Regions from separate parts of the Martelella sp. FLE1502 genome, predicted to be linked through region 1. Evidence: riboswitches for the same ligand, from Rfam matches in the RefSeq annotation. Region 1 holds a riboswitch; each other region holds the start of a gene.
The links. Region 1 has a riboswitch for thiamine pyrophosphate ahead of V6767_RS09660 (ABC transporter permease). Riboswitches for the same ligand answer to the same signal wherever they lie in the genome.

Region 1 (5,218 bases):
AACCGTGGGTGAGCCGGAGGCCGCGCTTGACCGGGACGAGCTTGCCGCGGCGCTCGACTATATCCGCACGCATGACGACATCTGGGAGGTGATCCTGTCGGGCGGCGATCCGCTGGTTCTGTCCGACCGCCGGCTTTCCGAACTGATGAAGGCGCTTGGCGAAATCGACCATGTCGCCGTGATCCGCATCCACACCCGCGCCCCTCTGGTCACGCCGGAGCGCATCACCGACGACCTTGTCGCGGCGCTGAAGCAGGCCCGCAAGACGGTCAATATCGTCATCCACGTCAATCATCCGCGCGAGCTGACCGAGGCGGTGAAGACCGTTCTCGCCCGCCTTGCTGATGGCGGCATTCCGCTGTTCGCCCAGACCGTCCTGCTGAAGAGCATCAATGACGACGCCGAAACGCTGGCGACCCTGTTCAGGACGCTGCTCGCCAACCGGGTCAAGCCGTATTACCTGCACCATCTCGACAAGGCCAAGGGCGTTGCCCATTTCGCCGTGCCGATCGCGCGCGGCCAGGCGCTGATGCGGGCGCTGCAGGGCAGTATCTCGGGGCTCTGCCTGCCGACCTATGTGCTCGATATTCCGGGCGGCCAAGGCAAGGCGCCGATCGGCCCTTCCTATCTGGAGCAAACCGGAGAGAGCGAATACGAGGTCACGGATTACCGGGGCGGAAAACATTCCTATTCCGACTGGCGGTAAGCGCCAGTCTGGCCATGCCGGGTGCGTCACCTCCGTTTCGCCTCGCCCTCAGCGAAGGCCAGGGCGAGGATCGCTTCCTTTGGAGGGGTGGCGCTGCCGCCCTCACGCGCCGACGGTGCGCGCCTCGATTTCCTCCAGCGTGATGCCCTTGGTCTCGGGTGCTGCGGCGATCGCGTAGACGATGCCGACGACGCAGAAAAAGGTGAATATCCCGAAGGTTCCGACGATGCCGATGCCCGCCAGCAGATCCGGAAACACCAGCGCCACCAGGAAGTTGAAGAACCAGTTGGCGACCGAGGCGAGCGCCATGCCGCGCGACCTGAGCCGCAGCGGAAACAGCTCCGCCATATAGAGCCAGGGCAACGGGCCGAGACTGACGGCGAAGAAGGCGATGAAGGCGAAAATGCCGATCATGGCAAGATAGGGGGTTGCCGCGACATCCATCATCGTCGCCACGGTCACCAGCGCCATCGACGCCGCGGTTCCGATGAAGCCGAGGATCAACAGCTTGCGACGGCCCATGCTTTCCACCAGATACATCGCGACGACGGTCAGCGCGACATTGACGACGCCGATGCCGACGGTGGCCAGAAGATCGGTCGTTGTGCCGGAAAAGCCGGCATTCTTGAAGATTTCCGGGGCGTAATAGATGATCGCGTTGATGCCGGAAAGCTGCTGCAGCACGAACACGATCATGGCGAAGCTCGTCACCGGCAGGATGCCGCGCTTCAGGAACGTGCTCCAAGCAGGCGTCGCCTCCTCGTCCTTTGCGCTTTCCTTGATCTCGGCGATGATCTCGTCAACCTCGGCGGGCGAGGATTCCGGCTGCAGCTTCGCGATGATATCGCGCGCCTTGTCGGCATTGGCGTTGAGCGTCAGCCAGCGCGGCGTTTCCGGCGACAGCAGGATGCCGATCAGCGCCACGATCGACGGGAACACGCCGACGCCGATCATCCAGCGCCAGTCGCCCGAACCGCCAAAGGCCGCATCCGACATGTAGGACACCATGATGCCGATAGTGATCATCAACTGGAAAGCCGAGACGATGGTGCCGCGAATGCGCGCCGGCGCGACTTCCGCCAGAAACATCGGCGCGGTCATCGCCGAGGCGCCGATGCCGACGCCGATCAACAGGCGGGCGAGCGTCAGCACATACTGGTTGAAGGCGAGCGCGGAAATCAGCGAGCCGACCAGGAATATCAGCGCGCCCAGTATCAGCATCGGCTTACGCCCGTAGCGATCGGTGGTGACCATGGCCAGCACGGTGCCCGCCACCGCGCCGAGCGGCACGGCCGAGGTGATGACGCCCTCCATGAAGGGCGAAACCGTGAAATCCTGCTTGATGAACGGCAGGGCGCCGGAAATCACGCCCTGGTCGAAACCGAAGAGCATGCCGAACAGCGCTGCCACAATGACGATGGCGATGAGCATGGGTTTTCCTCCGCTTGGGCGGCGGTTGCCGCCTTCCCCTCTTATGACCCCGTTTATGAACCGTCGCTGCAAACCGCAAACGGCCTTATACCAAAAGTTGAAAGTCAAAACGGCATCCGTTGTCAAATCCTTTCGGACCTTAGCGTTTATATTAGCGGCGTTCCCGACTTCGCCGGCGGGCCCTTGACCGGCGCGCCGGCGCGCGGCATAGAGGGGGCATCCGAGGGGTGTGTCCGTGACACTGAGATGGCCGAAGGCCGAACCCTTGAACCTGATCCGGGTTATGCCGGCGTAGGAACGGAGTTTGGTCTTGAGCGACACGCCCAGAAAATCAGCCTCTATTGACGCCTCCGCTGCCCGGTACTGCCGGGGAGAGCGGGATTGAAGCGTACCCTTTCGGCTGTTCTCACCTTCCTGACGATCACCTTTGCACTGCTTTTGCTTTGGCAGGCGATCATCGATCTCGGCGACCTGCCGCGCTATATCCTGCCGCCGCCGCTTGCCGTGCTGGCGAAGTTCCAGACCGCCCACGCCATGCTGCTTGAAGAGGCGCTGGTGACGCTCAGGGAAATCCTGGCGGGCTTTGCCATGGGCGCGGTCTTCGGCGCGGCGGCGGCGATTTTCATTGCCGCCTTTCCCCGCATCGGCCGTTTCATCTGGCCCGTTCTGGTGGTGCTGCAATCCTTTCCCGTCTTCGTGATCGCGCCGATGCTGGTTCTGTGGTTCGGCTTCGGCATCGCCTCCAAGGTGGTGATGACGACGATCATCGTGTTCTTCCCCGTCGCCTCCAGTTTTGCCGACGGGCTGAGACGCACCGATCCGGAGATCGTGGCCGCAGGCCTGCTCGATGGCGCGGATCATTTCGAGATGCTGCGCCATATCCGTCTGCCGCTGGCGATGCCGCATCTGTTTTCCGGCCTCAGGATCGCCGCGCCCCTCGCGCCGCTCGGCGCGGTGGTGGGCGAATGGGTGGGCTCAGCCGGCGGACTCGGCTTTCTCATGGTCCAGGCCAATGCCCGCATGCAGAGTGACACCGTGTTCGCCGCCATGCTGATCCTGGCACTCGAGGCCGTGCTGTTTCGAAAGGCGGTGGATCTCGCCGCTCCCTTCTTCACCCGCTGGTCGCACGAGGATTGAGCGACCGGCTCAGATAAACAGGAGAATGACATGCTAAAGAAACTCGCATTCGCCGCCGCTCTTGCCCTGGCCCCCGGGCTGGCGAGCGCCGCCGACAAACTCGACGTGATCCTCGAATGGTATGTGAACCCCGATCACGGACCGCTGGTGGTAGCCCAGGAGAACGGCTATTTCGCCGATGAGGGGCTCGATGTGGAACTGGTGCCGCCGTCCGACCCGTCGATGGTGCCGCGCATGGTGGCGACCGGAAAGGTCGATATCGGCATTCACTACCAGCCCAATCTCTATCTCGACCACGAGGCCGGCATCGATATCGTCCGTTTCGGCACGCTGGTCTCAACCCCGCTCAACACGCTGACGGTGCTGAAAGACGGACCGATCAAATCCGTCGCCGACCTGAAGGGCAAGAAGATCGGTTTTTCGGTGGCCGGCATCGAGGATGCGGTGGTGGCCACGATGCTGGAGAACGCGGGCCTCACCAAGGACGACATAACCCTCATCAACGTCAATTTCGCGCTGACCCAGTCGCTGCTGTCCGGACAGGTCGACGCGACCATCGGCTCATTCCGCAATATCGAACTGCCGCAGATGCGGATCGCCGGCCACGAGGGCAAGGCCTTCTTTCCGGAAGAGCATGGCGTGCCGGTCTATGACGAGCTGATCTACGTGACCCGCAGCGACATGCTTGACGATGACCGCCTGCCGCGCTTCCTCGAGGCTGTGGAAAAGGCGACAGTCTTCATCGTCAACCATCCTGAGGAAGCATGGGAGAGCTTTGCAAAGGCCTATCCCGATCTCGACGACGAGCTAAACCGTCAGGCCTTCGCCGAATCCGTCGTCCGCTTCGCCAAGCGCCCCGCCGCCTCCGATGCCGAACGGTACGAGCGTTTCGGCGCGTTCATGGCGGAAAACGGACTGATCTCTGAAGCGCCGCCGGTTGATACAATCTCGGTCTCACTGTCGCAGGAATAACAGACCGGCCTTAAATCGCCACAAAAGCACTTTATAAAGAATTGAAAGAGGCGGCGCGCATGCCGCCTCGCTGTTTCGGTCTTTTGTGACGACAATTGCGGCGATACCGCCATCCAAAGACCGATCTCTATTCCTTCACGACAGGAGATCGGATCATGAAACTTGCCGGCCTTGTGCTGGTGGTGGTCGGGCTTGCGGGCCTCACCATCCGCATCTTGCTTTATCAATATCCCGACGTCGCGGGCACCATCGAGGGCAGCCTGCTGAGCCCGCTCTCCCACCTCGTCCTGGCCGCCGGCGCCGCGCTGCTTGCACTGCATCTGCTCTACCGCGTGCTGCGCCACGTCATGCATTTCTGAAATCGGCTAAATCCGCTTGCCCGCCCGCTCGTTCAGCGTGCTTTCGACAAAGGCCGCGACATCGCGGTCGGCGGGATAGAATTCGAGATAGCGCCGCCAGACCGCGACCGCGGCCTCCTGTCGTCCGGTCCTGTCGAGGATCGTCGCCATCAGACCGAGCGCGCCGAAATCGCGCGGCTCCAAGGACAGCGATGTGCGGATATCGTCCATGGCGCGTTCGAGATCGCCATGGGTGTAATGGAGCACCGCGCGCTTGCGGTAGGGGGCTGCCTCGTCCGGCCTCAGCGCGATCGCCTCCGACAAGAAATCGAGCGCGGCGGCGGTGCGGCCGTTATTTTCCGAATCATCCGACCATTCGATCAGCAGGGAAACCGTGGCGCTCGGGGAGCGATCGAGATATTCGTCGATCTGACGGGCGAGATCCGCCGCCTGCCGGGCATCGCTTGTGCGTTTCAGCCGATCATAAAGCCTGTCCAGCGGATCGGCCTCGACAACCGAGTCGAGCATTTCGGAAATCTGTTCATCCGCGGCATTGCCCTGCGCAAGCGCCGGCAGCGGGCCGGCGACGGCCATGGCGGCGAGGATCAGAATGGCGGACACAGAAAAGCGCATG
Region 2 (5,218 bases), on a different contig from region 1:
TTCTTTGCAGAAATTAATAGGCGATAGTGTCGGCACACAGCATCGATCTTTCCCTGGAAGGCAGGGGAATTGAATATGGCCTTGCGGCTTGCTCCCAATACTCTCTCCCGCTGGCGGGAGAGATGTCCCGAAAGGGGCCGTGAGGGTGGCGCGGCATCTCGTCTCGTGAGGGCGTTCGTGGGGATAATCTCCCCCCTCACTGTCGCTGTCGCGACATCTCCCCTCCGGGGCGAGAAGATTGGGGGGCTATGCGGAAGGGCCATGAACGACAGCCTTGCCCTCAAGCGGGAAGATTGATGGCTTCACAATCCAAGAGCCTCATTGGCAGCAACACCGGAGGAATACCCATGAAATCCATTCAGCATTTTGTCGGCGGCAAGCCGTTTGCGGGAACCAGCACCCGCACCGTGCCGACCTATAATCCCGCAACCGGCGAGCAGAGCGGCGAGCTTTCGCTTGCCAGCAACGCCGATGTGCGCGCCGCCGTCGAGGCCGCCAAGGCGGCGTTCCCAGACTGGTCGGCGACCACGCCGCTGCGCCGCGCCCGTATCCTGAACAAGTTCCTGTCGATCCTGGAAGACCGGATCGACGAAATGGCGGCCGTGATCACCGCCGAACACGGCAAGGTCCATTCCGATGCGCTCGGCGAAATCCAGCGCGGCATGGAAGTGGTCGAATTCGCGACCGGCGCCCCGCAGCTTCTGAAAAGCGAATATACCGAAAATGTCGGCACCGGGGTCGACAGCTACGCGATCCGCCAGCCGCTCGGCGTCGTTGCCGGCATCACGCCGTTCAACTTCCCGGCCATGGTGCCGATGTGGATGTTCCCGATCGCGCTTGCCGCCGGCAACTGCTTCGTGCTGAAGCCGTCCGAACGCGACCCGTCCGCCTCGCTGCTGATCGCCGCATGGCTGAAGGAAGCGGGCCTGCCCGATGGCGTGTTCAACGTGGTGCAGGGCGACAAGGAAGCCGTCGACGCGCTTCTGAACGACCCGGATATCGAGGCCGTCTCCTTCGTCGGCTCCACCCCGATCGCGCGCTACATCTACACAACCGCAACCGCCAACGGCAAACGCTGCCAGGCGCTGGGCGGGGCCAAGAACCACATGATCGTGATGCCCGACGCCGACATGGACCAGGCCGCCGATGCGCTGATGGGCGCCGCCTTCGGCTCCGCCGGCGAGCGCTGCATGGCGATCTCCGTTGCCGTGCCCGTGGGCGACGAGACGGCGGACAAGCTGATCGACAAGCTGAAGCCCCGCATTGCCGCCCTCAAGGTCGGCCCCGGCACCGATCCGGAAGCCGATATGGGCCCGGTGGTGACGGCGGCAGCGCTTGAACGCGTGACCGGCTACATCGATTCGGGCGTGGAAGAAGGCGCGGAACTGGTGGTTGATGGCCGCGGCCTGAAGCTGCAGGGCTACGAGAACGGCTATTTCGTCGGCGCGACCCTGTTCGACAAGGTCACTACCGACATGAAGATCTACAAGGAAGAGATTTTCGGCCCGGTCCTCTCCGTCGCCCGCGCAAAGAGCTATGACGAGGCCGCCCAATGGATCAACGACCACGAATTCGGCAACGGCACGGCGATCTTCACCCGCGACGGTGACGCCGCCCGCGAATTCGCCCACAAGATCAAGGTCGGCATGGTCGGCGTCAACGTGCCGATCCCGGTTCCGATGGCATTCCACTCCTTCGGCGGCTGGAAGGCCTCGCTGTTCGGCGATCACCACATGCATGGCCCGGAGGGCGTCCGCTTCTACACCCGCCTGAAGACCATCACCCAGCGCTGGCCCAAGGGCATCCGCGCCGGCGCCGAATTCTCGATGCCGACGATGAAGTAATGTATAAACGTGACCTCCGCGTCCTGAGTGCGCGGAGGTCACGTGTTTCTTTGGTTGCTCCACGTCTTTCTACAACCGGTTACCAGTGCTAACCTGTCACTACTTTTACGGGTGTCTCGTAGGAACCGGTGGGTATGATGATTCGATTGTTGATGGCCTTCGCGGCCTGCAGCGTATTCGCCTGTGAAGCCTCTGCATGGTCGTTCGAAACGCATCCGCAGCCGACAAGACCGGAAATGACGTTCGAGGAATGGGAATTCGCGACCTCCGAACTCGACTACAATCCCCGCATTCCCGATTGCGGTGATTATCTGCGCGGGCACTACGAAATCTATGAAAAGCGCTATCCGGCATTCGCAGACGAGGGAACAGAAGAGGCACGCTATCAACTCTGGCGCGAATACATCCAGACAGACAGTGCTTTCGACGACCTCAATACCTGCATGACCCTGCCATATGTCATGGCTATGTTCCAGCTGGCAGGCAAGCTACGCATTGACAGCGACCTTATCTATTGCGGCCGTTTTTCCCGTAACCCGGAGACGGAGGGCGAAGTCGAATTCGCTGGACTGATGGAGCGCCTGCAAGACGCGGCGAAAAGAGGCAGCGAGGCGGCCCTTCTCTCATTTCTCATCACCGACGACGGCGAGGGCCTGACTCCTTTGAACCCGGACGTCCTCTACTATCTCCATGCAAGTCTGAAGGGCACGCGGACGGCCGAGGAACAGCACCTCTTCGATGACGAATTCATTTTCCGGCATCGCGCCTGGAACCAGGACAATCTAGCCGACCAGCTTTCGCCCGAGCGGCAGCATTTCGTCGAGCAGGCGGCCAAGGATCGCGATCTCGCATCCGTTCTGGCGACCACCGGCCCCTGTCGCGAAACGGCGTGGCGAGCCCCTTCGCCTGAGTAACACCACCTCTTTCCGAAGCGGCTTTTTCTGGTATAACGAGCCACTGGAGCGCGTCCAGGAAAAGTGGATACCGGTTTTCCGTCCGGACGCGCGCAAAAACAAATAGATAGAGCATTTCGGGTTTTCACCGGAAATGCTCTCGAGCGACAGGGGCGTCCGTGAGAGCGGGCTGAGATGTACCCTTGGAACCTGATCCGGATCATGCCGGCGGAGGGAGTCACTCGGGTCTTTGCTTCGGCGCCCGAGTTCCTCCGCGACAAACAAGGAGGACGCCGATGGCCGATATCGCCCCCATACTTGAGAAGATGCGCGCGGACGCGCCGCTTACCCAATGCATCACCAATTACGTGGCGATGAATATCGCCGCGAATGTTCTGCTCGCCGCCGGCGCTTCTCCGGCCATGGTCCACGCCAAGGAAGAGGCCGGCGAGTTTGCCGGCATCGTCTCCGCCGTCACCATCAATATCGGCACGTTATCCCCCGACTGGCTTACCGGCATGAAGGCCGCGATCGAGACGGCCAACGGCAAGCGAACGCCTTGGGTATTCGACCCCGTCGCCCATTTTGCCACCGGCTTCCGCGCCAGGGCCGCGCGCGAAATCCTCGACCTCGGGCCCACGATCCTGCGCGGCAATGCCTCCGAAATTCTCGCCTTCTCCGGCGCCACCAGCGCCGGCAAGGGCGTCGATGCCGGCGACAGCGTCACCGCCGCCGAAGAGACGGCGAAGGCGCTTGCCCGCGAGCGCAACATGGTGGTGGCGGTCACCGGCGAACGCGATTTTGTGACCGACGGAAGCCGCATTGCCCACATCGGTGGCGGCTCGCCGCTGATGCCCCGGGTCACGGCGCTCGGCTGCGCGCTGACGGCGCTTGTCGGCGGCTATGCCGGAGCATGGCGTGACGATGCCTTCGAGGCAACGGTCGCGGCACTTGCCCATTACGCAGTGGCCGGCAGCCGCGCGCATCGAAAGGCCGAGGGCCCCGGCTCGTTCCAGGTCCATTTCCTCGATGCGCTCGCCGCCGTCACGCCCGAAGCACTTGGCCTTGAGGCGGAGATCGAATGGCTATGAAATTCGACCTTTCCCTCTACCTCGTTCTCGATCCCGATCTCTGCGGCGATTACGGCATGGTCGCCACCACGCGCGATGCCGTCGCCGGCGGCGCGACAATCGTGCAGCTCCGCATGAAACGCGCCTCGACGCGCGAACGCATCGACATGGGGCTTGCGCTTAAACAGGTGACAGCCGGCACGCCGGTCCGGCTGATTGTCAATGACGACGTCGAGGCCGCCATCGCGATCGATGCCGACGGCGTTCATGTCGGCCAGGAGGATGCCCGCCCGAAAGATGTCCGGGACCTGATCGGCGATGACAAGATTCTCGGCGTTTCCGTCAACGGCCTCGACGTCGCGCGCGCCTTTGATCCAGCCGGCATCGACTATGTTGGCGCCGGTCCGGTCTTCGCCACCAGCACCAAGTCCGATCACGCGCTGCCCGTCGGCTTTGCCGGCCTTTCCTCGATGATCGCGCTTTGTGGACTGCCGGCCGTTGCGATCGGCGGGTTGAAAGGGGAGCATGTGGAATCCACATTCAGGCATGGGGCCGACGGGATCGCCGTCGTTTCGGCCATTTGCGGCCAGCCCGATCCATATCAGGCGACGGCGGATCTTGCCGAAGCCATCCGGAAGGCGAAGCAATGATCGCAAACATCCTCTCGATCGCCGGTTCCGATCCCTCGGGCGGCGCCGGCATTCAGGCCGACATCAAGACCTTTTCGGCACTCGGAACATACGGCATGGCGGCGATGACGGGCCTGACGGCGCAGAACACCCGCGGCGTCACCGGCGTGCACGAGGTTCCCTCGGCCTTCGTCGCCGAGCAGATCGCCGCGATCTTCGATGACGTGAAGGTCGACGCTATCAAGATCGGCATGGTCGTCAATGCCAATATCGCCGTCACCATCGCCGACAGCCTGCGCCACCATGTGGAGGTGCCGGTCGTGCTCGATCCGGTCATGGTCGCCAAGGGCGGCCACCGGCTGCTGCCGGAAGACGCCATCGAGGCGCTGAAGGATCATGTTATACCGCTTGCCGCCGTGCTGACGCCCAACCTGCCGGAAGCCGCCGCCCTGCTCGGCGTCGAGACCGCCGCCACCCGCGATGAGATGATCGAGCAGGCAACCGCGTTGAGAGGCCTCGGTGCGCAGGCGGTGCTGCTGAAGGGCGGTCATCTGGAGGGCGCGGAAAGCCCGGATCTGCTAGTGACAGCCACCGGCGAGGAATGGCTGGAGGGCGCGCGCATCGATACCGCGAGCACTCATGGCACGGGCTGCACGCTTTCAAGCGCGATCGCGGCCGAGATCGGCAAGGGCGCGCCTCTTTCGGAAGCGGTCGCAAGCGCCAAGCGCTATGTCGCCGGCGCGATTGCCGCGGCCGACAGCCTGCATGTCGGCTCCGGACAT
Region 3 (5,218 bases), on a different contig from region 1:
CCCGACATCGAAGGAAATTTCGTCTCCGCCGAACTGCAGATGAGCGATGGCACATCCGTGGCGGCCACGCGCGCGCAAGCCGAACAGCTGGCAGCGGCGATGGACCGGGCGGCCGGCCAACTGGCCGAGCAGACCGGAGAGGATGCGAGCGATATTCGCCAGGCAAGCGCCATCCTGATCGGCGTACCCTCTGTTTCCGGCGGTCCGCCGGGCGGGACGGAAAGTACAGCCGCCAGCACGGCGCGCGTCGAGGTCAAGATCGCCGATGCCGAGACCCGCGACTTTTCCGCAGGCGAACTGGTCGATCTCTGGCGCGCCGAGGCGGGCGAGATCGCCGGCGCGCGCTCGCTGAGTTTTTCCACCAGTGAGGTCGGCATCGGCGCCGATATCGTCCTCAATATTGCCGCCGGAACGCCGGAGGCGCGCGCAGCCGCGGTCGACCGGATCAGGAGCGCGCTCGTTGAAAAAGCCGGCGTCACCGCCGTCAGGGACAGCCGGGGCTCATCCTCCGAAGAAGTCGTCGCCACGCTTTTCGATCAGGGCCAGGCGCTTGGCGTTGAACTGAGCTCGGTGGCGCGCGGGCTTCGCAACGCGCTGTTCGGCGCGGTGGCCACGGAGTTCCAACGCAACCGCGAAGAGGTGGAGGTGCGCGTGCGCCTGCCGGCATCGGACCGCGCAACCATCGCCGATCTTCAGGACCTGCGGCTGCCGGCCGAGGGCGGGCTGGTTCCGATCGGCACGGTGGCCGACCTCGCCTTCCAGCCGGCGCCATCGACGATCACAAGGATCGACGGCAGTCGCGTGACCACGGTCACCGCCGATGTCACGGGCGGCTCGACCACCGGCAGTGAAGTGACGGATCAATTGATGACGGAAACCGTGCCACAACTGCGCCGGGATTATCCGGGTCTCGAAATCACGCTGGGCGGCGAGCAGGAGGAGCAGAGCCGCTTCGCGCCGGCGCTGCTGCGCAATGCTGTCCTCGCGCTTTTGGGAATTTACGCCCTTCTGACGCTGGCTTTTGGTTCCTATACGCGCCCGCTGATCCTGCTGACGGTTCTGCCCTTCGGTCTCGTCGGCACCATACTCGGGCACTGGGCGCTGGGGCTTGAACTGACGCTCCTGTCGATGTTCGGCCTCATCGGACTGATGGGCATTCTTCTGAACAACGCCCTGCTTCTGGTCATTCGCACTTTCGAGTGCGCCGAAAGCGGCAGTTCCAGGCCGGTGGTTGATGCCATGGTGGAGCGCCTGAGGCCGATCATCCTGACGACGGTGACGACGTTCCTTGGCGTCACGCCGCTCATTCTGGAAACCAGCCTGCAGGCCCAGTTCCTGATTCCGACAGCGGTCGCGCTCGGCTTCGGCATCCTTGTCGGCTCGTTCTTCACCCTCGCCGTCGTCCCGGCCGTCAGCGTGCTCTATCTGAGGCTTTCCGATCATGGAAAGGGGAAGGGCGCAATCGACGCTTCCTGACTGAGCGCCGCCATGCGCCCGCAAGAAGGTGGCCAAAAAGGTATCGATCGTAGGGCCCAATGTGGCATCTGGGCGATAAAACCTGCCGGCCTGGCGCGCGTGGATTTATGTCGTTGTTCGCGGAAGGCGTTGACAAGCTCACACATCCGGCGCAACTTTGGCGCGCTCACCCGGGGGGTCCCGACAAGGGGCTGAGATACTGCTGGCTTTCGCAGCGCAGTGACCCGATGAACCTGATCCAGTTCACACTGGCGTAGGGATGGTGCATCGGCTGCGCGGGATAAAGCCCGCTGTTCCTTTCAGGCGCAGTATGCGCGGCCTCCTCCATTCAACGTCGAACTGGGTCTCCAACGCCAAGAGCTATGGAGGCTCCGACCGATGCAAGACTTATCTCCGACCGTTACCAAAGGCCCGCTGCCGGCATCTCGTCGCGTCTGGCACAAGGGCGTGCTGCACGCCGGTATCCGCGTGCCGATGCGCGAGATCGATGTTCACCCGAGCGCCGGCGAACCGCCCGTCACCGTCTATGACAGTTCCGGCCCCTATACCGATCCGGATGCCGCCTTTACCATCGAGGGCGGTCTGCCGCGCCTGCGCGAAGACTGGATTACCGCGCGCGGCGACACGCAGGCCTATGACGGCCGCCATGTGAAGCCCGAGGATAACGGCTTTGCCGAGGGCAAGCGGCTGGTGCCGGAGTTTCCCGTGCGCCATCAGCCGCGCCGCGCCACGGAAGGCAAGGCCGTAACCCAGATGGCCTATGCCCGCGCCGGGATCGTGACGCCCGAAATGGAGTTCGTCGCGATCCGGGAAAATCTCGGCCGCCGGGCCGCGAAAGAGGCTTTGGCGCGTGACGGCGAGAGTTTCGGCGCCGAAATCCCCGATTTCATCACGCCCGAATTCGTCCGCGATGAAATTGCGAAGGGCAGGGCGATCATCCCCGCCAACATCAACCATCCCGAGGCCGAGCCGATGGTGATCGGGCGGAATTTTCTGGTGAAGATCAACGCCAATATCGGCAATTCCGCCGTGACCTCCTCCATGGCCGAGGAAGTGGAAAAGATGGTCTGGGCCACGCGCTGGGGCGCCGATACGGTGATGGACCTGTCCACCGGCCGCAACATTCACAATATCCGCGACTGGATCATCCGCAATTCGCCGGTGCCGATCGGCACGGTGCCGCTCTATCAGGCGCTGGAAAAGGTCGGCGGTATTGCTGAAGACTTAAGCTGGGAAGTCTTCCGCGACACGCTGATCGAGCAGGCCGAACAGGGGGTAGATTACTTCACCATCCATGCCGGCGTCAGGCTGCATATGATCCCGATGACGGTGGGCCGGGTGACCGGCATCGTTTCGCGCGGCGGCTCGATCATGGCCAAATGGTGCCTGCACCACCACCGCGAGAGCTTTCTCTACGAGCATTTCGACGAGATCTGCGATATTGCCCGCGCTTATGACGTGTCGTTCTCGCTCGGCGATGGGTTGCGGCCCGGCTCTATTGCCGATGCCAATGACGAGGCGCAGTTTGCCGAACTGGAAACGCTGGGCGAACTGACGCAGATTGCCTGGGCGAAGGATTGCCAGGTGATGATCGAGGGGCCCGGCCATGTGCCGATGCACAAGATCAAGGCGAACATGGACAAGCAGCTTGAGACCTGCGGCGAGGCGCCGTTCTACACGCTCGGGCCGCTGACCACCGATATCGCGCCGGGTTACGACCACATCACCTCCGGTATCGGCGCGGCGATGATCGGCTGGTTCGGCACGGCGATGCTCTGCTATGTGACGCCGAAGGAACATCTCGGCTTGCCCGACCGCGACGATGTGAAGACCGGGGTGATCACCTACAAGATCGCCGCCCATGCCGCCGATCTCGCCAAGGGGCATCCGGCGGCGCGCATCCGCGACGACGCGCTGTCGCGTGCGCGCTTCGAGTTCCGCTGGGAGGACCAGTTCAACCTCTCGCTCGATCCGGAAACCGCGCGGTCCATGCATGACGAGACCTTGCCGAAGGAGGCGCACAAGGTCGCGCATTTCTGTTCGATGTGCGGGCCGAAATTCTGCTCGATGCGTATCTCCCATGACATCCGCGCCGAGGCCCAGAAGGAGGGCATGGCGAAGATGGCGGAGAAATTCCGCGAGGGCGGGGCGCTTTATGTTCCGCTCGAAAGCGAGGAGGAGGCGTGAGCGGGGCAGACGAGACTGTCGAAACCTATCGTCAGACGGTGCCTTGCGGGCTCCGCTCACGCTTGCGTTCCGCCGGCGCCGTCACGGTCTCCTTTTCGCTGCGGGCGCCCTACCGGCGTGAGCCGCCATCGCCGAAACGCTGCATGTACCATTCGGGATGGTTCAGCGCATGGAAGCCGACTTTGGCGTAAACGCCATGCGCGTCCCGGGTCGCGAGCATCCAGCTTTTAACGGTCTGGAGTCGCGGCTGGGCGATCGCGCTCTCGGCTAGCCAAAGGCCGAGGCCGCGCCCGCGGTGAGCCGCGTCGACGAAGACGTCCCTGATATAGGCGAACACGGCATAATCGGTGACGATGCGGGCAAAGCCGACCTGAGCGCCGGCGGCGTCATAGAGCCCCAGCACCTCGGAGTGCTTCAACGCCTCGGCAACCAGCGCCGGGTCCGTGCCCTTGGACCAGTAGGCCTCTTTGGTCAGAAAATCGATGACGTAGTCGCGATCGATCTTCGCCGGGTCCGACGAAATCAGATAGTCGCTTCGCTTCGCCTGGAAATGGAAATTGTCACCGCCCGATATACCCCATCCGCCCGTCCTTCGTTTTCGCGTTTTCCGCCCTCAGGTCGCCGGAATCTCCGTAAACGACCCCTTTCGACAGCTTCGGAATATCGCGCCGGTTTTGGCAATTGCCGCGCGATTTTTCTCCGGCCGCAATCCGGCGGGAGGCGTTGTCGCAAAACTGAAACAGCTCTCTGGTTAGGTGCGCGTTGCCTATCGCCAATGTGATTCCGCAGTCGCGGAAGCCGGAGTTTCTTGATGTCCCGTTTGCCCCATTCCCGCATGTCTTCCATCCGAAACAGACGCACGCTGTTCATGCTGAGCGCGAGCGTCTTCGTGCTGGGCGGCCTGTCTGTCATGGCGACGGCCGAGGCTGCGGATTTCACCGTTCCGCCCGCTTCCGGCTCGCAGACCGTTTCGGGCGACGACAGGGGCGTGATCGAGGCCGGCGCGACGCTTGAGGCGACGGACGATCAGGCGATCCTCTGGGAAGGGGCCGCGACCGGCGACGGCATTTCCATCGTCAATCACGGTACGATCGACGGCAAGAAGGAACGGGCCATCGACACCGAGGACGACGTCAGCGGCCGTTTCACGCTCACCAATACCGGCACGATCACGTCAAAGAAAGCCGATGCCTTCCGCGTCGACAGCGCGCTGGAGAACGGCGCGGTGACCGTCGACAATAGCGGCACCATCACCACGGATGGCGGCCAGGCGCTTGACTTCAACAGCGCCACAGCCGAAAGCGCGGTCGTCGACATCGTGAACCGCGCCGATGCGATCATCACGTCGAGCGATACCGATGCCATCCGTCTGGGGGCCGGCACGATAACGCTCGTCAATGACGGCACGATTTCGACAACGAAGGCGGACAAGCGCGCCATTTCCTTCGATGACGACGAGAATTTCGAGGCGCTTGCCTCCTTCTCGCTCACCAATGGCGCGTCCGGCGTGATCACCGCCACAGACGACGCGTTGAAGATCAAGGCCGACAAGGAC
Region 4 (5,218 bases), on a different contig from region 1:
AGCGCGATATCGCCGCCAATCTGCGCGATCTGGAAATGATAACCGATGACTACCCCTCGTTCGAGCCTGTGCTCGAAGGCGTGAGCCAGCAATGGGCGCTGTTGCTGCAGGCCGCTTCAGACGTTGCCCCTCTGCCCGGCGGCGCCGATCAGCGCCTGATGCGGTTCGAAAGCGTCATCGGCGAAACCGGCAAGCGCGTGGAAAGCATTGCCGAGAGCATGCGCCTGCTGAACGAGGAGAGCCACCGACAAGCGCTCGAAACAATGGAGCGGCTCGACCGCTTTGCCGCGATTGCGGGCGTTCTGGCGCTGGTGTTTTCCGGGATCGGCATATTCATCATCGACCAGGCGCTGATCCGCAGCACCGACAAACTGGTGGAAGGCGCGATGCTGGTGGCCGGCGGCACGCGCAACCGCGAAATCGAGGTGCAGGTCCCGCCGGAACTCGCCTCGGTCGCAAACGCCTTCAACACCATGCTCAAGCAGATCAACCGGCAGGAAGATGCCCTGGCCGCGGCCGCGCGCGCTGATGGCCTGACCGGCCTTTACAACCGCCGCGAGTTCGACCGCGCGATCGACGAGGCTATCGCCGTATCGAAAGAGAGCGGCGAGCCGTTCTCCCTGCTGATGATCGACGTCGACCATTTCAAGCAGTTCAACGACACCTATGGACACCTGGCGGGGGATGACGCGCTCCGGCAGGTTGCGGATACGATCGAACTGACGGCGCGCGAGAATGACCGGGCCTACCGCTATGGCGGCGAGGAATTCGCGATGATCCTGCCGGGCCTTCGAACCTACGAGGCGACGGCGATCGCGGAGCGCCTGTGCGACACCATCGCCGGGCAGACGTTCATCCTCCCCGACGGACAGAAGCAGACGCTGACGGTCAGCATCGGCATATCCGTCTTCAGCCCGCGGGTTTCGCCGCCCAATATCATCGAGCTCGCCGACCGCGCACTCTATGCCGCCAAGGTGGAGGGCCGCAATCAGGTGAAGGTCACCGGTTGAACGGCAATGCCGGTTTCGGGCGAAACTCAGCCCTGCGCCACCGCCTCGATTGTGTCCATCCCGCCGACGACGGGTGCGAAATCGCTCCACACGCCCCGCGCCCCCGCGCGCCAGGCCTCCATCTCCTCCGGCTCAAGGAAAGTGGCGCCATTGGCCTCGGCAAGCGCCACGGACTGCGCCTCGTCCTCAACGATCAGCCGGTTGAAATAGAGCGTGGCCTCCGCCGAGATCGCGCTGAGCACGGCCTGTGTTTCGGGGTCGAGACTGTTCCAGAAGCCGGCGGAAAAATAGAGCACGCCGGCGGCGCGGATATGGCGGGTTTCGGTCATGAACGGCACCACCTCGTAGAGCTTGAACCCGGCATAGGCTGATTTCGTCAGGTCCATGGCATCCGCTACCCCGGTGGCGAGCGCGTTATAGGTTTCGGTGATCGGGATGCCGACCGGCGTCGCGCCATAGGCGCTCCACAGGCGCGTGTGGAGCGGGGTGTTGATGACGCGGATGGTCTTGCCTTCCATCTCTCCGGGCCGCGTGACCGGCTCCTTGGCCAGCAGGTTGCGGGCCCCGTAATCGATGAAACCGCCGACGATGAACTGCTCTTGCGCGAGCCGGGCCGAGAGATCGTCGCCGACAGGGCCGGTGACGACGTCGCGAAGATGGGCGGCATCGCGAAACAGGAAAGGCAGGTCGAGCAGCTGTAGTTGCGGCGTCCAGGCCGAAAGCGCCGAAACGGTGGAGAGGCTCGCCTGCACGGATCCAAGCCGGATATTCTCCGCCACCTGCTTTTCGCCGCCAAGCGCGCCATTGGTCACGATCCGGAAGCGGAACCGGCCCGGAAGCCGCCGTTCGACCGCATCGGCGAAGAAGCGCCAGACCATGGTTTCCGGCTTGTCCTCGCCGAGGAGCGAGGCGATGACGACATCGCGCGCGGCAGCGCTGGCGGTTCGCAGATAGGCGGGGGCGGCAAGCATTGCGGCGGCGGCGGCGCCTGTTTTCAGGAGATGGCGACGGTTGAGCGTAGTCATGACAGACAAACCTTTCATACGGGAACGGCAAAGAGGGTGAGGACGCACAGGGCTGCGAGAAGCGCCAGAAGAAAGGGGTGCATCGCCCTGAACAGGCTTTCCGGCGAAAGGCCGGTGACGCCGCCGACCACGAAGGCAAGCATGCCAACCGGCGGGGTGAGCCCGCCGATCATCAGGTTGACGACGAGGATCACGCCAAAGCGGATCGGATCGATCCCGGCGGCAACGGCAACCGGCAGCAGGACGGGACCAAGCAGCAGGATCGCCGCCCCGATATCCATCACCAGGCCCGTAATCAGCAGGATCACATTGGCGAGCAGGAGCACAGCAACGGCGCTACCGCCGAACAGGCCGGCGACCTGGCGCACCAGACCGGCGATATCGTCGATCGCGAGCAGGAAGGCGACGGGCGCCGCCGTCCCGATCAGGAGACCGATCGCCGCCGCCTCTGCCGCCGACTGGCGGAAGGCGGCGACAATGCTGGAACCGGAGCGGCGGGACGTGGCCGCCAGGATCAGCGTGTAAAGGGCGGCAAGACCCGCCGCCTCGGTGGTCGTGACAATGCCCAGGCGAATGCCGAACACCACGATCAGGCCGAGGCCGAAGGCCGGTAGAGCCGCGATCCCGGCGCGCCTGCGCGTTTCGGACGAAGCCGGCGGCGCGCCGCTCGCGGCCCCCATCGCAAGCTTTATGGCGACGGCGAGAAAGGCCGCCATCACCAGGCCGGCGAACAGCCCGCCGACAAGCAGCGCGCCGACGGAAAGATTGGTCGCCGTCGCCAGGATGAGAAAGGCAATCGACGGCGGGATGACGTTGTCGAGAACCGAGGATGCTGCAACAAGCGCCCCGGCGCGGGCGGGCGGATAGCCATGGCGCACCAGTTCGGGATGGAAGGTCGAGGCGGCAAAGGCCGCATTGGCGACGGAGGAACCGGACGCGCCGGAAAACAGAACCCCGGTCAAAAGCGTCGTCTGCGCCAGCCCACCGCGATAATGGCCGACCAACGAAGCCGCGAACTGCACGAGCCTGCCGGCCGCGCCCGAAAGCTTCAGAAACGCGCCGGCAAGCAGAAAGAACGGAATCGCCAGCAGCAGGAATTTCGACATGCCGGCCACCGTATTGGCGATGATCGCCTGCTCCGTCTGCAACGCCCCGAAGGTGATCGCGCCATAGGATGACGCCAGAAACACATGGGCAAGCGGCGCGCCGGCCATGAGGCCGAGCGCCGCGGCAAGCGCGAGCGGCAGGCTGGCTGGCAGGGCGAAATCGATCGCGAACCGGCCGACCGCCCAGTAAACAAACCCGCCGAGCGCGAAGCCGATCAGCAGCCGAGCGCCGCTCGACCGCTGCAGTCGGCGCAAGCAGAGCAGCGCGAGCAGTCCCAGCCCACCCGCTGCGGGAAAGGCGAAGCGGACCCATTCCGGCACACCGAGGGTCGGCGACATTCCGCCAAGCAAGGCAATCGCGTCACGGCCGCCGAGGCACAGGATCAGTCCCGCGACGACGCTGAAGCCATCGGCCACGACAGCGAGCAGGCCGGATGCCCGATCGGGCAGCAGCCGTGCAAGACCATCGAGCCGCATCGACAGCGGGCCCGAAAGGGTAAGCGGCAGGCCGGCCGAGATCAGCGCGATATTCAGCCACACGCCCAGATCCTCCATGCCGACGACGCCGGTGTGGAAGACATAGCGCAGCACGACGCCCGCCACGACAAGGGCGAGCATCGCCATCAGGGTGACGGCGGCGAGCATGCCGAGCGCCGTTTCCAGCGCGTCCGCAAACCGTCCGGCGGTGCTGCGGATCGCCTTCATGCGCATGGTATCGGAAAGCAAGGCTTCATGATGCGATCCCCAGGATGTTGCAATCACGGAGACCGGCGGAGAAGAGAAAGGTTATGGCAGAGCGGCCAGATTTTCCGTTCCTACGCCGGTATGACCCGGATCAGGTTCAAGGGTCCGGCTCACCGCCGTCTCAGCATCGCAGGATGCACCCCTCGGAATAGTCAGGTTTTGTCCGGCTTTTGGGCTACTGTCAATGGCATGCCGCAAGGCATGGCCGGAAGCCCGATGCCGGTTATATTGGAATGGCCGTTTTCACTTCAGCCTTTGCAGCAGAGCCATGGACGGTTCGCCCGTGACATTCAGCCCGTTCTGCCGCTGATAGGCCGTGATCGCCGCGCGGGTCTGGTCGCCGAACACGCCGTCGATAGTGCCGGCATCGTAGCCCGCCGCTGAAAGCCGCGACTGCAATTCCTTGCGCTGGTCGGCGCTGAAGCCGTAATTGTCGTCGGGAAAGCTGCCCCTGAGCGGGCCGGCGCCCGCGATCCGGTCGGCGAGATATCCCACGCCCAGCGCATAATTGGTGGAATTGTTGTAGCGCTTGATGACGTTGAAATTGTGCCCCACGACGAAGACCGGACCGCCCGCCTGCGGTTGTATCCTGGTGCCATCGACGGCGGCGCCCGGCGATCCCTCCTCGCCGCCCCAGGACTGGCCTTTCCGCCAGCCCGAGCGGGCAAAATAGTTCGCGGTGCTCGCAAGCGCATCGGTCGGATCGGCGTCCCAGATATCGCGCCGCCCGTCGCCGTTGAAATCGACGGCGTAGCCGAGATAGGAGGTCGGGATGAACTGGGTATGGCCCATGGCGCCGGCCCAGCTTCCGGTCATCCGCTCGGGCGTGATATCGCCGTTCTGCAGGATCCGCATCGCCCCGACCAACTGGCTTTCGAAGAAAGCGCCGCGCCGCCCCTCGACGGCGAGCGTCGAGAGCGACGAGACCACCGGAATGCTGCCGCGCCGCTCGCCATACATGCTCTCCAGTCCCCAGATGGCGACAATCACATTGGCGTCGACGCCATAGGTCGCCTCGATCCGCTCCAGAACATCGCGGTAGCGGGCATAATTGGCGCGCCCCTTGGCGACCCGCTCATCGGAGCCGGCAATGGCCAGATAGTCTTCCAGCGTGCGCTTGAATTCGGTCTGGTTGCGGTCCTGCTCGATGACCCCCGGCGTGTATCCGGCATTTGCGAACGCCGCCGCCAGCGTGTCGTTGGAAATCCCGCGCGCGGCCGCGCGGCTCTTGAACCCGGCCACCCACGCGTTCCACTCAGAATTGGCCACCGGCCGCATCGCCGGATCGGCGACGGAGGAAAAACTGCCCACCGAGCTGTTCGTGCACGCTGAA

Region 2: another riboswitch for thiamine pyrophosphate. It lies ahead of thiM (hydroxyethylthiazole kinase); the one in region 1 lies ahead of V6767_RS09660 (ABC transporter permease).
Region 3: another riboswitch for thiamine pyrophosphate. It lies ahead of thiC (phosphomethylpyrimidine synthase ThiC); the one in region 1 lies ahead of V6767_RS09660 (ABC transporter permease).
Region 4: another riboswitch for thiamine pyrophosphate. It lies ahead of V6767_RS18420 (TRAP transporter large permease); the one in region 1 lies ahead of V6767_RS09660 (ABC transporter permease).

What each region holds. Positions count from the first base shown of each region.
Region 1 is NZ_JBAKFQ010000009.1:8,462-13,679, forward strand. Features, by position in the region: gene V6767_RS09650 (lysine-2,3-aminomutase-like protein) at 1-706, shown strand, start outside; gene V6767_RS09655 (sugar porter family MFS transporter) at 809-2,137, opposite strand; TPP riboswitch at 2,351-2,452, shown strand; gene V6767_RS09660 (ABC transporter permease) at 2,519-3,274, shown strand; gene V6767_RS09665 (ABC transporter substrate-binding protein) at 3,305-4,246, shown strand; gene V6767_RS09670 (hypothetical protein) at 4,402-4,605, shown strand; gene V6767_RS09675 (hypothetical protein) at 4,612-5,217, opposite strand.
Region 2 is NZ_JBAKFQ010000011.1:58,676-63,893, forward strand. Features, by position in the region: gene V6767_RS11485 (CoA-acylating methylmalonate-semialdehyde dehydrogenase) at 348-1,844, shown strand; gene V6767_RS11490 (hypothetical protein) at 1,979-2,758, shown strand; TPP riboswitch at 2,897-2,991, shown strand; gene thiM (hydroxyethylthiazole kinase) at 3,034-3,828, shown strand; gene thiE (thiamine phosphate synthase) at 3,819-4,457, shown strand; gene thiD (bifunctional hydroxymethylpyrimidine kinase/phosphomethylpyrimidine kinase) at 4,454-5,218, shown strand, end outside.
Region 3 is NZ_JBAKFQ010000008.1:115,026-120,243, reverse strand. Features, by position in the region: gene V6767_RS09350 (efflux RND transporter permease subunit) at 1-1,476, shown strand, start outside; TPP riboswitch at 1,638-1,754, shown strand; gene thiC (phosphomethylpyrimidine synthase ThiC) at 1,855-3,663, shown strand; gene V6767_RS09340 (GNAT family N-acetyltransferase) at 3,773-4,081, opposite strand; gene V6767_RS09335 (autotransporter outer membrane beta-barrel domain-containing protein) at 4,475-5,218, shown strand, end outside.
Region 4 is NZ_JBAKFQ010000026.1:39,750-44,967, reverse strand. Features, by position in the region: gene V6767_RS18430 (diguanylate cyclase) at 1-1,010, shown strand, start outside; gene V6767_RS18425 (TRAP transporter substrate-binding protein) at 1,037-2,035, opposite strand; gene V6767_RS18420 (TRAP transporter large permease) at 2,050-3,846, opposite strand; TPP riboswitch at 3,937-4,039, opposite strand; gene V6767_RS18415 (lytic murein transglycosylase) at 4,129-5,196, opposite strand.